DNA from 2 places in the Pseudomonas extremaustralis genome. Region 1 is predicted to be linked to the other one. Evidence: predicted binding sites of a transcription regulator. Region 1 holds the regulator's gene; the other holds the start of a gene.
What was found. The regulator sigma-54, encoded in region 1, starts transcription at its own class of promoters, with help from an activator protein. The targets are predictions, from matches to a motif close to ANTGGCATNNANNTTGCTNT.

Region 2: BLR63_RS00175 (circularly permuted type 2 ATP-grasp protein) is a predicted target of sigma-54. The motif match lies at 3,338-3,357, and genes of this name have one in related genera.

What each region holds. Positions count from the first base shown of each region.
Region 1 is NZ_LT629689.1:3,888,073-3,893,342, forward strand. It holds gene lptA (lipopolysaccharide transport periplasmic protein LptA) at 1-177, shown strand, start outside; gene lptB (LPS export ABC transporter ATP-binding protein) at 177-902, shown strand; gene BLR63_RS17970 (RNA polymerase factor sigma-54) at 1,088-2,581, shown strand; gene hpf (ribosome hibernation-promoting factor, HPF/YfiA family) at 2,657-2,962, shown strand; gene ptsN (PTS IIA-like nitrogen regulatory protein PtsN) at 2,973-3,437, shown strand; gene rapZ (RNase adapter RapZ) at 3,440-4,297, shown strand; gene BLR63_RS17990 (HPr family phosphocarrier protein) at 4,314-4,586, shown strand; partial or broken gene BLR63_RS17995 (ZIP family metal transporter) at 4,622-4,800, opposite strand; partial or broken gene BLR63_RS18000 (FagA protein) at 4,832-5,092, opposite strand; gene pmbA (metalloprotease PmbA) at 5,242-5,270, opposite strand, start outside.
Region 2 is NZ_LT629689.1:29,021-34,290, reverse strand. It holds gene BLR63_RS00190 (c-type cytochrome) at 1-79, shown strand, start outside; gene BLR63_RS00185 (transglutaminase family protein) at 162-944, opposite strand; gene BLR63_RS00180 (alpha-E domain-containing protein) at 941-1,891, opposite strand; gene BLR63_RS00175 (circularly permuted type 2 ATP-grasp protein) at 1,896-3,305, opposite strand; gene BLR63_RS00170 (ribonuclease E inhibitor RraB) at 3,757-4,098, opposite strand; gene BLR63_RS00165 (hypothetical protein) at 4,312-4,548, opposite strand; gene BLR63_RS00160 (START domain-containing protein) at 4,652-5,257, opposite strand.

The sequences.
Region 1 (5,270 bases):
GTCCTGATCGACCAGGCCAAGGTGCTCAGCCCCGATGGCAACTCCACGGAAGGTGAAAAGATCACCTATGACACCGTGAAACAGATTGCTAACGCCGGTCGTGCCAATGGCAACAAGGTCACCGCGCCGCGCCCACGTATCGACATGGTTATCCAGCCGAAGAAGAAGGCCGAGTAATGGCAACCCTGAAAGCCCAGCATCTGGCCAAGGCCTACAAAGGCCGTCAGGTCGTGCGCGACGTCAGCCTGTCGATCGACAGCGGCCAGATCGTCGGCCTGCTCGGCCCTAACGGCGCCGGCAAGACCACTTGCTTCTATATGATCGTCGGGCTGGTCCAGGCGGATCAGGGGCGCGTCCTGATCGACGACCTGGATGTCAGCCACCAGCCGATGCACGGTCGCGCCCGCGCTGGCATCGGCTACCTTCCGCAGGAAGCATCGATTTTTCGCAAACTGTCGGTAGCCGACAACATCATGGCGATCCTCGAGACCCGCAAGGAACTCGACCGTGACGGGCGTCGCAAGGAACTGGAAAGCCTGCTCCAGGAATTCCACATCAATCATATTCGCGACAACCTCGGCATGAGCCTGTCCGGTGGCGAGCGTCGCCGCGTGGAAATTGCCCGGGCCCTGGCCACCAACCCCAAGTTCATCCTGCTGGACGAACCGTTTGCAGGCGTCGACCCGATCTCGGTAGGCGACATCAAGCAGATCATCCACCACCTCAAGGCCAAGGGCATTGGCGTGCTGATCACCGACCACAATGTCCGTGAGACCCTCGATATCTGCGAAACCGCGTATATCGTCAACGATGGACAGCTGATTGCCGAAGGCGATTCCGCGACCATCCTTGCCAACGAACTGGTCAAGGAAGTGTACCTGGGTCACGAGTTCCGCCTGTAACTACCGTGGTGTCACGGCCGTTCGCCAAGGCGCGCGGGAGTCAATGAAAACCTCCGGATTTTTATTGTTACCGCGCTCTAGGCAAAGCCCCCGATATCAGGCATATAATTTGCTTATGTTTGGCGCTCACGCGCCCTGTCGTGGATGGCGCATTGCGCCGGCGAATAAGGTGTTAAGCCCCTGCCATGAAACCATCGCTAGTCCTGAGAATGGGCCAGCAGCTGACGATGACACCGCAGCTGCAACAGGCCATCCGCCTGCTCCAATTGTCGACCCTGGACCTGCAACAGGAAATCCAGGAGGCCCTGGAGTCCAATCCGATGCTCGAACGCCAGGAAGAAGGCGACGACTTCGATAATGCAGACCCACTGGCTGACAACATCGAGCAAAAACCCAACTCCGACGTACAGGAACCCTCCTACCAGGAAACCGCCCCGACGGTGGACAACCTTGAGGAAGGCGACTGGAACGAACGCATTCCCAACGAACTTCCCGTAGACACCGCCTGGGAAGACGTCTACCAGACCAGCGCCAGCAGCCTGCCCAGCAACGATGACGACGAGTGGGATTTCACCACCCGCACCTCCGCCGGCGAGAGCCTTCAGAGCCACTTGCTTTGGCAATTGAACCTGGCGCCGATGTCCGACACCGATCGCCTGATCGCCGTAACCCTGATCGACTGCATCAATAACCAGGGCTATCTGGACGAAACGCTCGAAGAAATTCTTGAAGCCTTCGACCCGGAACTGGACATCGAGCTGGACGAAATCGAAGCCGTCCTGCACCGCATCCAGCAGTTCGAGCCCGCAGGCATCGGCGCGCGCAACCTCAGCGAGTGCCTGTTGCTGCAATTGCGCCAGTTGCCCGCCAAAACTCCTTGGCTCGTTGAGGCCCAGCGCCTGGTCACTGACTACATCGACCTGCTGGGCAGCCGCGACTACAGCCAGTTGATGCGCCGCATGAAGCTCAAGGAAGACGACCTGCGCCAGGTCATCGAGTTGGTGCAAAGCCTCAACCCACGCCCAGGCTCGCAGATCGAGTCCACTGAAGCCGAATACGTCGTGCCCGACGTGATCGTGCGCAAGCATAATGAGCGCTGGCAGGTGGAGTTGAACCAGGAGTCGGTGCCACGCCTGCGGGTCAACCCCCAATATGCCGGCTTCGTGCGCCGCGCCGACACCAGCGCCGATAACACCTTCATGCGCAACCAGTTGCAGGAAGCGCGCTGGTTCATCAAGAGCCTGCAAAGCCGCAACGAAACCCTGATGAAAGTGGCCACCCAGATCGTCGAGCACCAGCGCGGCTTCCTGGAATACGGCGACGAAGCGATGAAACCCCTGGTTCTGCATGACATCGCCGAAGCGGTGGGCATGCACGAATCGACGATTTCCCGGGTAACCACGCAAAAATTCATGCATACCCCACGGGGTATATATGAGCTGAAATACTTTTTCTCCAGCCACGTCAGCACCTCCGAAGGCGGCGAATGCTCGTCCACGGCGATCCGCGCGATCATCAAAAAACTGGTTGCCGCGGAAAATCAGAAAAAGCCGTTGAGTGACAGCAAGATCGCTGGTTTACTGGAGGCACAAGGCATTCAGGTCGCCCGTCGAACCGTCGCCAAATACCGCGAGTCCCTAGGGATCGCGCCTTCCAGCGAGCGAAAGCGTTTGATGTGACGGGCGGGCCACAGCGTTCCAGTGGCAGGCGTTCTTGCCTGCCGCTTTATGCACTGGCAACGAAGGAGAAGCTGTATGCAAGTCAACATCAGTGGACACCAGCTGGAAGTCACCAAGCCCCTGCGTGAGTACACCGAGAGCAAGCTGAACAAGCTTGCGGGGCATTTTGACAAGATCACCAACGTGCAGGTCATCATGGAGGTCGATAAGCTCAAACAGAAAATCGAGGCCACCCTGCACGTACCGAATGCCAAGCTCGTCGCCAATGCTGAGCATGAGGACATGTATGCGGCGATCGACTCGCTCTACGACAAGCTGGACCGCCAACTCATAAAGCATAAGGAAAAGAATCTGCACCTGATGCAAGGTACAGGTCGTTAACTCTCCCCCCATGATCCGACTTGAAACCATCCTGACCCCCGGCCGTTCACTTGTGAATGCGCCGGGCGGCAGCAAGAAAAAAGCCCTCGAACAAATTGCCAACCTGATCAGCCGCGAAGTGCCTGAGCTGGAGATGCAAGATGTATATGAGGCTCTTATTGCCCGTGAAAAACTCGGCTCCACAGGTTTTGGTAACGGCATCGCCATTCCCCACTGCCGCCTGAAGGGCTGCGAGACACCTGTCAGCGCCCTGCTGCACCTGGAAGCTCCCATCGATTTCGACGCCATCGACGGTGCCCCGGTCGACCTGCTGTTTGTACTGCTGGTCCCACAGGCAGCCACCGATGCGCACCTGGAACTGCTCCGGCAGATCGCCAGCATGCTTGACCGCAAGGACGTACGCGACAAACTGCGCAGCGCCAGCAGCAATGAGGCGCTGTACCAGGTTGTACTGGATGAACAGAACGGGCGGTAATCATGCGTTTGATCATCGTCAGCGGCCGCTCCGGGTCGGGTAAAAGCACCGCCCTCAATGTTCTTGAGGACAACGGTTTCTACTGCATCGACAACCTGCCCGCCGGCCTGTTGCCGGAACTGGCGGAACGCGCATTGATCCACACAGAATTGGCGCAGCCGCTGGTCGCCGTCTCGATTGATGCCCGCAACTTGCCCAGCCATCTCGAGCGATTCCCGCAGTTACTCGAGGAAGTACGGGCCAAGCACATTCATTGCGATGTGCTGTACCTGGATGCCGACGAAGAGACTCTGCTCAAGCGTTTCTCCGAGACCCGTCGAAGACACCCCCTCAGCAGCCCTCATCGCTCCCTGGCCGAAGCCATCGAAGACGAAAGCAAGCTGCTCGGTCCGATCATTGACCTCGCCGACCTCAAGATCAATACCACCAGTCTTAACCTGTACCAACTGCGTGACGCCATCAAGCTGCGTCTGCTGAACCAGCCGGAGCCCGGCACGGCGTTTCTGGTGGAGTCCTTTGGCTTCAAGCGCGGCATGCCGGTGGATGCCGACCTGGTGTTCGACGTGCGCTGCCTGCCCAACCCTTACTGGAAACCGGAACTGCGTGAGCAGTCCGGGCTGGACCAGCCTGTGGCGGATTACCTGGCGGCGCAACCGGATGTGGAGGAGATGTTCCAGGACATCTCCAGCTACCTGCTTAAATGGCTGCCGCGCTTTGCCGCGAGCAACCGGGCCTATGTCACCATCGCCATCGGCTGCACCGGCGGCCACCACCGCTCCGTCTACCTGACCGAACGCCTGGGCCAGATGCTGCAACAAACCCTCAAGAACGTCCAGGTTCGCCACCGCGACCTTAGCTGAAAGGAACACCCCCGCGATGCCCGCTCTGGAAATTGAAATCATCAACAAGCTGGGCCTGCACGCCCGCGCCTCGGCCAAATTCGTCGGTGTTGCCGGGCAGTTTCCCTGCCAGATCCGCGCCGGGCGCACACCGGAATCCATGGTCGACGGCAAGAGCATCATGGCCATGATGATGCTGGCCGCCGGCAAAGGCACCAAGATCCACTTGAGTACGGAAGGCGAGCAAGAACAGGAAGCGATGGATGCCTTGGTAGCGCTGATCAACAACTACTTCGACGAGGGTGAATAACCCCTCCATGAGACAGGCGTGAAACCTCGAAGGCTTCACCCCAGTGCGGTATCCATCACCATCATCAAACAGAACCCGATGCACAGCCCCAGACTGGCGAGCTTCTCGTGACCGTTGCGTCGCGATCAGGGATCACTTCATGAGTCACCACCAACAGCATCACGCCTGCAGCCAGTGCGAGTCCCAAAGGCAACAGCATCTCAGCCAGGCGCAGAGCACGACAAATCCAAAACAGCGTCGGGGATTAGCGGGCGCCAGGCCTGATCCAGGCACAATGAGCGCCAGTGCCACGGCAATGCGATATCACTGGCGGTATCGATCAGCAGGCGCAATGACGTTTCTGCGATCGTCCACGGATGGGTGGCGGTACAGCACGCCAGATATCGCCCCTCATTGAGGTAATGTTCGATCAAGCGAGGCTCGTTGGGATCGAGGCCGCAACGGATCTGACGACTCATCCAACGCCAGCTCTCCAGATAAGGATCCTCATGCAGGATAGAACTCATGATCCGCACCCGCTCAGAAATGATATTTACTATTAAATAATACTAAGAATCAAAACAAGACTGGCCAGCTAATCTGCCTTGGTAAGCAGCCATAAAAAAAGCGCGCTATCTGTAAGATGGCGCGCTTTTTTCGTGAAGCGAGAGAAGAATTAACTGCCCGCGACCGTCATCCGCTCGA
Region 2 (5,270 bases), 2.8 Mb from region 1:
CAGTGTGTTGCCTGACAGCGAGCTGGCGTTGCTGGTGGCGTATCTGAAGCACATGGCCGGGCGCAAACAACAACCTTGACGCCCCCCCCGTAGGAGCGAGCTTGCTCGCGAAAAACCCCAGGACACCACAGGGGTATCAGTTACCCCGCGTTGTCAGCCAACTACTGCTGCGGCGCCACGAACACCTTGGCATGCATCTGCTCATGCCCGCCGCCCCGGCGCATGCCGCGCACCGGGCAGGCATCAAGGTAGTCCAGGCCCACGGCCAGTTTCAAATGCCGTTCCGGCCGGGCCAGTTGGTTGGTGACGTCAAAGCTGTACCAGGCGTTGTCCAGCCAGGCTTCGGCCCAAGCGTGGCTGGCCAAGTGGGTGCTGTCTTCGGTGTACAAATACCCCGACACATACCGCGCAGGAATCCCCAGGCTGCGCGCGCAGGCCAGGAACGCATGGGTGTGGTCCTGGCACACGCCCGCGCGCCCTGCAAAGGCCTGGGCGGCACTGGTGTCAACTTCGGTGGCGCCCGGCGTGTAGACCATCGACTGGTGGAGGGCGTGCATCAGGTCGATCAGCGCGGTGCGATCGCGGCGCTGATGACAATGCTGTTCGGCAAAGGCACGCAAGGCTTCGTCAGGTTCGGTCAGCCGCGTGCAGCGCAGGAATGGAAAGGCCGACTGGCTCTCGTGTTCCGCTTCGCGCAATTCGTCGATATCCACTTGGCCGCGGGCACCGATGATGATGGCGTCGTGGGGCTCGTCGAGGGTCAACACATGCAGGATGTTACCGAACGGGTCCACTTGCGCGCGCACCGGGCGTGGCAAGTCCAGTTGCCAACTGAGCACATGTTGACGCTCGCTGTCGTGGGGCGTGAGGCGCAGGTACTGGATGCTATTGCGCACCTGGTCTTCGTAGCGGTAGGTGGTTTCGTGGCTGATGGAGAGTCTCATGCCGCCTCCAGGTAGGAACTGTAGATGGCGTCGCCCAACTGGCGGACCAAGGGGATAAAGTCGGTCAGCCAGGCGTGCAGGCCTTCCTCGAGGATTTCATCGATGGCGGTAAAGCGCAGGCGCGCATCCATCTCGGCGGCCAGGCGTTGTGCCGGTCGGCCATTGAGGCCTGGCAGGCTGGCGAGGATCTGGTCGATCTCTTCACTGCAGGCTCGCAGCGAACGCGGCACGTCGGCGCGCAACAGCAACAGCTCGGCGACTTGCCGGGCGCCGGGGGCGTCGCGGTAAATCTCGGTGTAGGCCTCGAACGAGGACAGCGCGCGCAGCAACGCGCTCCACTGATAGTAGGCGTGGGCCGTGCCATCGGTGACGGCTTCGGCCTGGTCGCCGGCCATTTCATAGCGCGCGTCCAGCAGGCGCAGGGTGTTGTCGGCGCGTTCGATAAAGGTGCCCAGGCGAATGAAGCGAAAGGCATCGTTGCGCATGATGGTGCCGTAGGTCGCCCCACGGAACAGGTGCGAACGCTCCTTGACCCACTCACAAAAACGGCTCATGCCATAGCGGCTCAGCCCCTGCTGGGCGATGTCACGAATATCCAGCCAGGTGGCGTTGATGTTTTCCCACATGTCGGCAGTGATTCGCCCACGCACCGCATGGGCGCTGGCCCGCGCGGCGCCGAGGCAGCTGTAGATGCTGGCCGGGTTGGCCGCGTCCAGCGCGAAGAAGTGCAGCAGCCGTTCGGCATGCAATTCGCCATGGCGTTCGTGGTAGTCATCCAGCGTGCCGGTGATCAACAGCGGCATGGCCAATTCATGCAGGCCATCACCGCGCCCATCCTGGGGCATCAGCGACAGCGAATAGCTGACATCGAGCATGCGCGCGAGGTTTTCCGCGCGTTCCAGGTAGCGCGACATCCAGTACAAATCCGAGGCAGTTCTACTCAACATGGCATCAGTCCTCAACCACCCAGGTGTCTTTAGTGCCGCCGCCCTGGGATGAATTGACCACCAGCGACCCTTCACGCAGCGCCACGCGGGTCAAACCGCCGGGCACTACACGGGTTTCCTTGCCGGACAGCACGAACGGGCGCAGGTCGATATGGCGCGGTGCAATGCCGTTTTCGACGAAGGTCGGGCAGGTGGACAAACACAGGGTGGGCTGTGCGATATAAGCGTGAGGCTTGGCCTTGATGCGGGCGCGGAAAGCTTCGATTTCCGCCGCCGTGGAGGCCGGCCCGACCAACATGCCGTAGCCGCCGGAGCCCTGGGTTTCCTTGACCACCAGGTCCGGCAGGTTGGCCAGTACGTGGGACAATTCGTCGGGCTTACGGCATTGGAAAGTAGGAACGTTTTGCAGGATGGGTTCTTCATCCAGGTAAAAACGGATCATCTCGGGGACGAAGGGATACACCGACTTGTCATCCGCCACCCCGGTGCCGATCGCATTGGCCAGCACCACGTTGCCCGAGCGATAGGCCGCGAGCAGGCCGGGCACGCCGAGCATGGAGTCCGGGTTGAACGCCAGTGGGTCGAGGAACGCATCGTCGAGGCGACGGTAGATCACGTCCACGGCTTTGGGGCCGTCGGTGGTGCGCATGAACACGTGGTCGTCACGCACGAACAGGTCGGCGCCCTCCACCAGTTCGACGCCCATTTCCCGGGCAAGAAAGGCATGTTCGAAGAATGCACTGTTGAAGCGCCCAGGGGTCAGCACCACCACGCTGGGATTATCCAGGGGGCTGGCGCTTTTCAGGGTGTCTAGCAACAGGTTGGGGTAATGGTCGATGGGCGCAATGCGCTGGGCCGCGAACAGCTCCGGGAACAGGCGCATCATCATCTTGCGGTCTTCGAGCATGTAGCTGACGCCGCTCGGTGTACGCAGATTGTCCTCCAGCACGTAATAGGTGCCGTCGCCATCGCGAACGAGGTCTACCCCGGAGATGTGGGAATACAGATCGCGGTGCAGGTTCAGCCCCTGCATCGCCAGTTGGTACTGCTCGTTGGCCAGTACCTGTTCGGCGGGGATGATCCCGGCCTTGATGATGCGTTGTTCGTGATACAGGTCGGCGAGGAACATGTTCAGCGCCTTGACCCGTTGGATGCAGCCGCGCTCGACCATCCGCCATTCGCTGGCGGGAATACTGCGCGGGATCGTGTCGAAAGGAATCAGTCGCTCAGTACCTTGCTCGTCCCCGTAAAGGGTGAAGGTGATCCCGGCGCGGTGGAACAGCAAATCGGCTTCGCGCCGACGCTGTGCCAGCAGTTCAGCAGGGGTATCGGCCAACCAGCGGGCGAACTCACGGTAGTGAGGGCGAACCTGCCCTGCCCCGTCGTACATTTCATCGTAATAAGTGCGGATCATGCCGAACTCCTTGTCACCCGGACGCAAGAACCATCGCAAGGCCCGTGCCAGCGGCATAAACACTTAAAAATCAGTGGGTTGAATAACTCAAGAGATTTGAACGCACCGTCCTGGTGCGCAGAACGCCCAGTGTATCGCCGCATGCCTCATCACAATGCGGACTTTGACTATCAACAGCATAGTCTCAGTTGATTTCACTGCCCGACCAAGCCCGCGGATAATCGCCCTCCTGTGCTGAACAGGACGTGTCCTACAGCGTCAACCCTTGCTCAATCGGTACCTTGATAGCTCGTGTACCGACCGGCTCTCCCGGTCTTCCCTTTCAGCCACCCTGCTCGGGTGGTTTTTTTTGGGTGCCGGAAAAGACAGCACAAGTTCCAGAGTTTTTCAGACATCCCAAACAAAATCGGCTGACCCATAGGTCAGCCGATACGCTGTGTTTCTCATACCGCTACATGGGCAAGCCACGCACCTCCTGCTTGACTCCCCATCCCTCGATGATTCCGCCCAAAGGTTCGACCACCGCCTCAAAGTCCTGCTCGAAGTCTCCTATGCCGTCGTAGGTTGCAAACATGACTTTGCTCAATTCCAAGTACCAGGCGCCATCGTCGCGCGCGCTGACCTGGGCATTCAGGGACTCCCCACGAAATCGACCCGCAGCCCTGCGCGCCCGTTCCTCATCCGGAAAAATGGCGTAGAACTCGATGGGGTGAAACCGTGAAAAGTCGAAGCCGCCTTCTTTCATGCGGCGCAGAACGTTGGTGCTGATGTCTTCTTGATAGGCTGTGCTCATGAAACGTCCTCCTCAAACCGATGGATAGACTTTCCGTGCTTCCCGAAGCCCGCGCCCTACTGGCGCGGGTACTGCGGCAATAACATCACCGATGGAAAACAAGCATGTAGCTGACAAGACCAGACCTTAGCGATTCATTCGCTGATCTCGCTTGCAGAGTAGCGCGAAGCTATCACCTCCACCAGAGGCGCTAGGAACACATACAGCCAATATTCAGGCGGCGGGGGAAATGTCGAGGATTTGAATACTGTTCTGGTCTTTGAGGATCTTGACCGTAGGCTCTGGCTGGCGACCTTCAAGATCATTGAGGTCGAGTTCGGCAGCCACGGGTAGCAGTTTGTTGCGAATCATGTGGGCAGCATCTTCCAGGCTGGGCATCTGCTCGCAGGCGAACTGCTCGACAGACTTGACGCCGTGATCGTCAACGAAGGTAATTTGCCACGTTTGCATTGGTGCCTCCTCGATAAAACCCATGTGTGGGCCTATACCTATCTGGACCTTGAAGGTTCGCCAAACGTTCCACTCAAGGCAGGAGGCACCTGATCAACTGCTGTTACTTTTCAGCGCGCTCCTTGAGGGCTTTCAAGGTGTTGAACGGGGCATCCACCACGAACTTGTTGGCCAACCACGAAGGCACGCTGCCGCCGGGCTCAGTGTGCACCTGGTAGGTGACTTCGGTCTGGTTGTCGCCTTTGGGGACCAGTTTCCAGAAGCCGTTGACCTGCGCTACCCGTACGTAGCCTTTGACTTCCGGCTGATAGGTCGGCACTTCCAGGAGCGTGCGGGTGACCGTACCGTCGGCGGCCTTGGACGTAGTGATTTCCAGGATGGAATCACGGTCAGTCACCGGGAACGGTGCCTTGAACTGGGTGTAGGTCCAGCTCTTGTCACCTTGCGCCTTGAGTAACTTTTGCGACTTGCACTCGTGAATCCAGGAGCAGGCCCCGACCGCGTCTTCCTGCAGAGCCTGGATTTTGGCGATTGGCGCCTTGATCACCGTCACGCCGCGATAAGCCTTGTACTTGGAGCCGGCAATTTCACTCAGAGAAACCTTGATACCGTCTTCGTCCTTGGCGACCTGCCAATCCTCAGCCTGGGCAGTGGCAGCAAACAACACCGTAAAACCGCACAACACAGCCATTCGTTTCAGCGAACCCATTGTTGTATTCCTT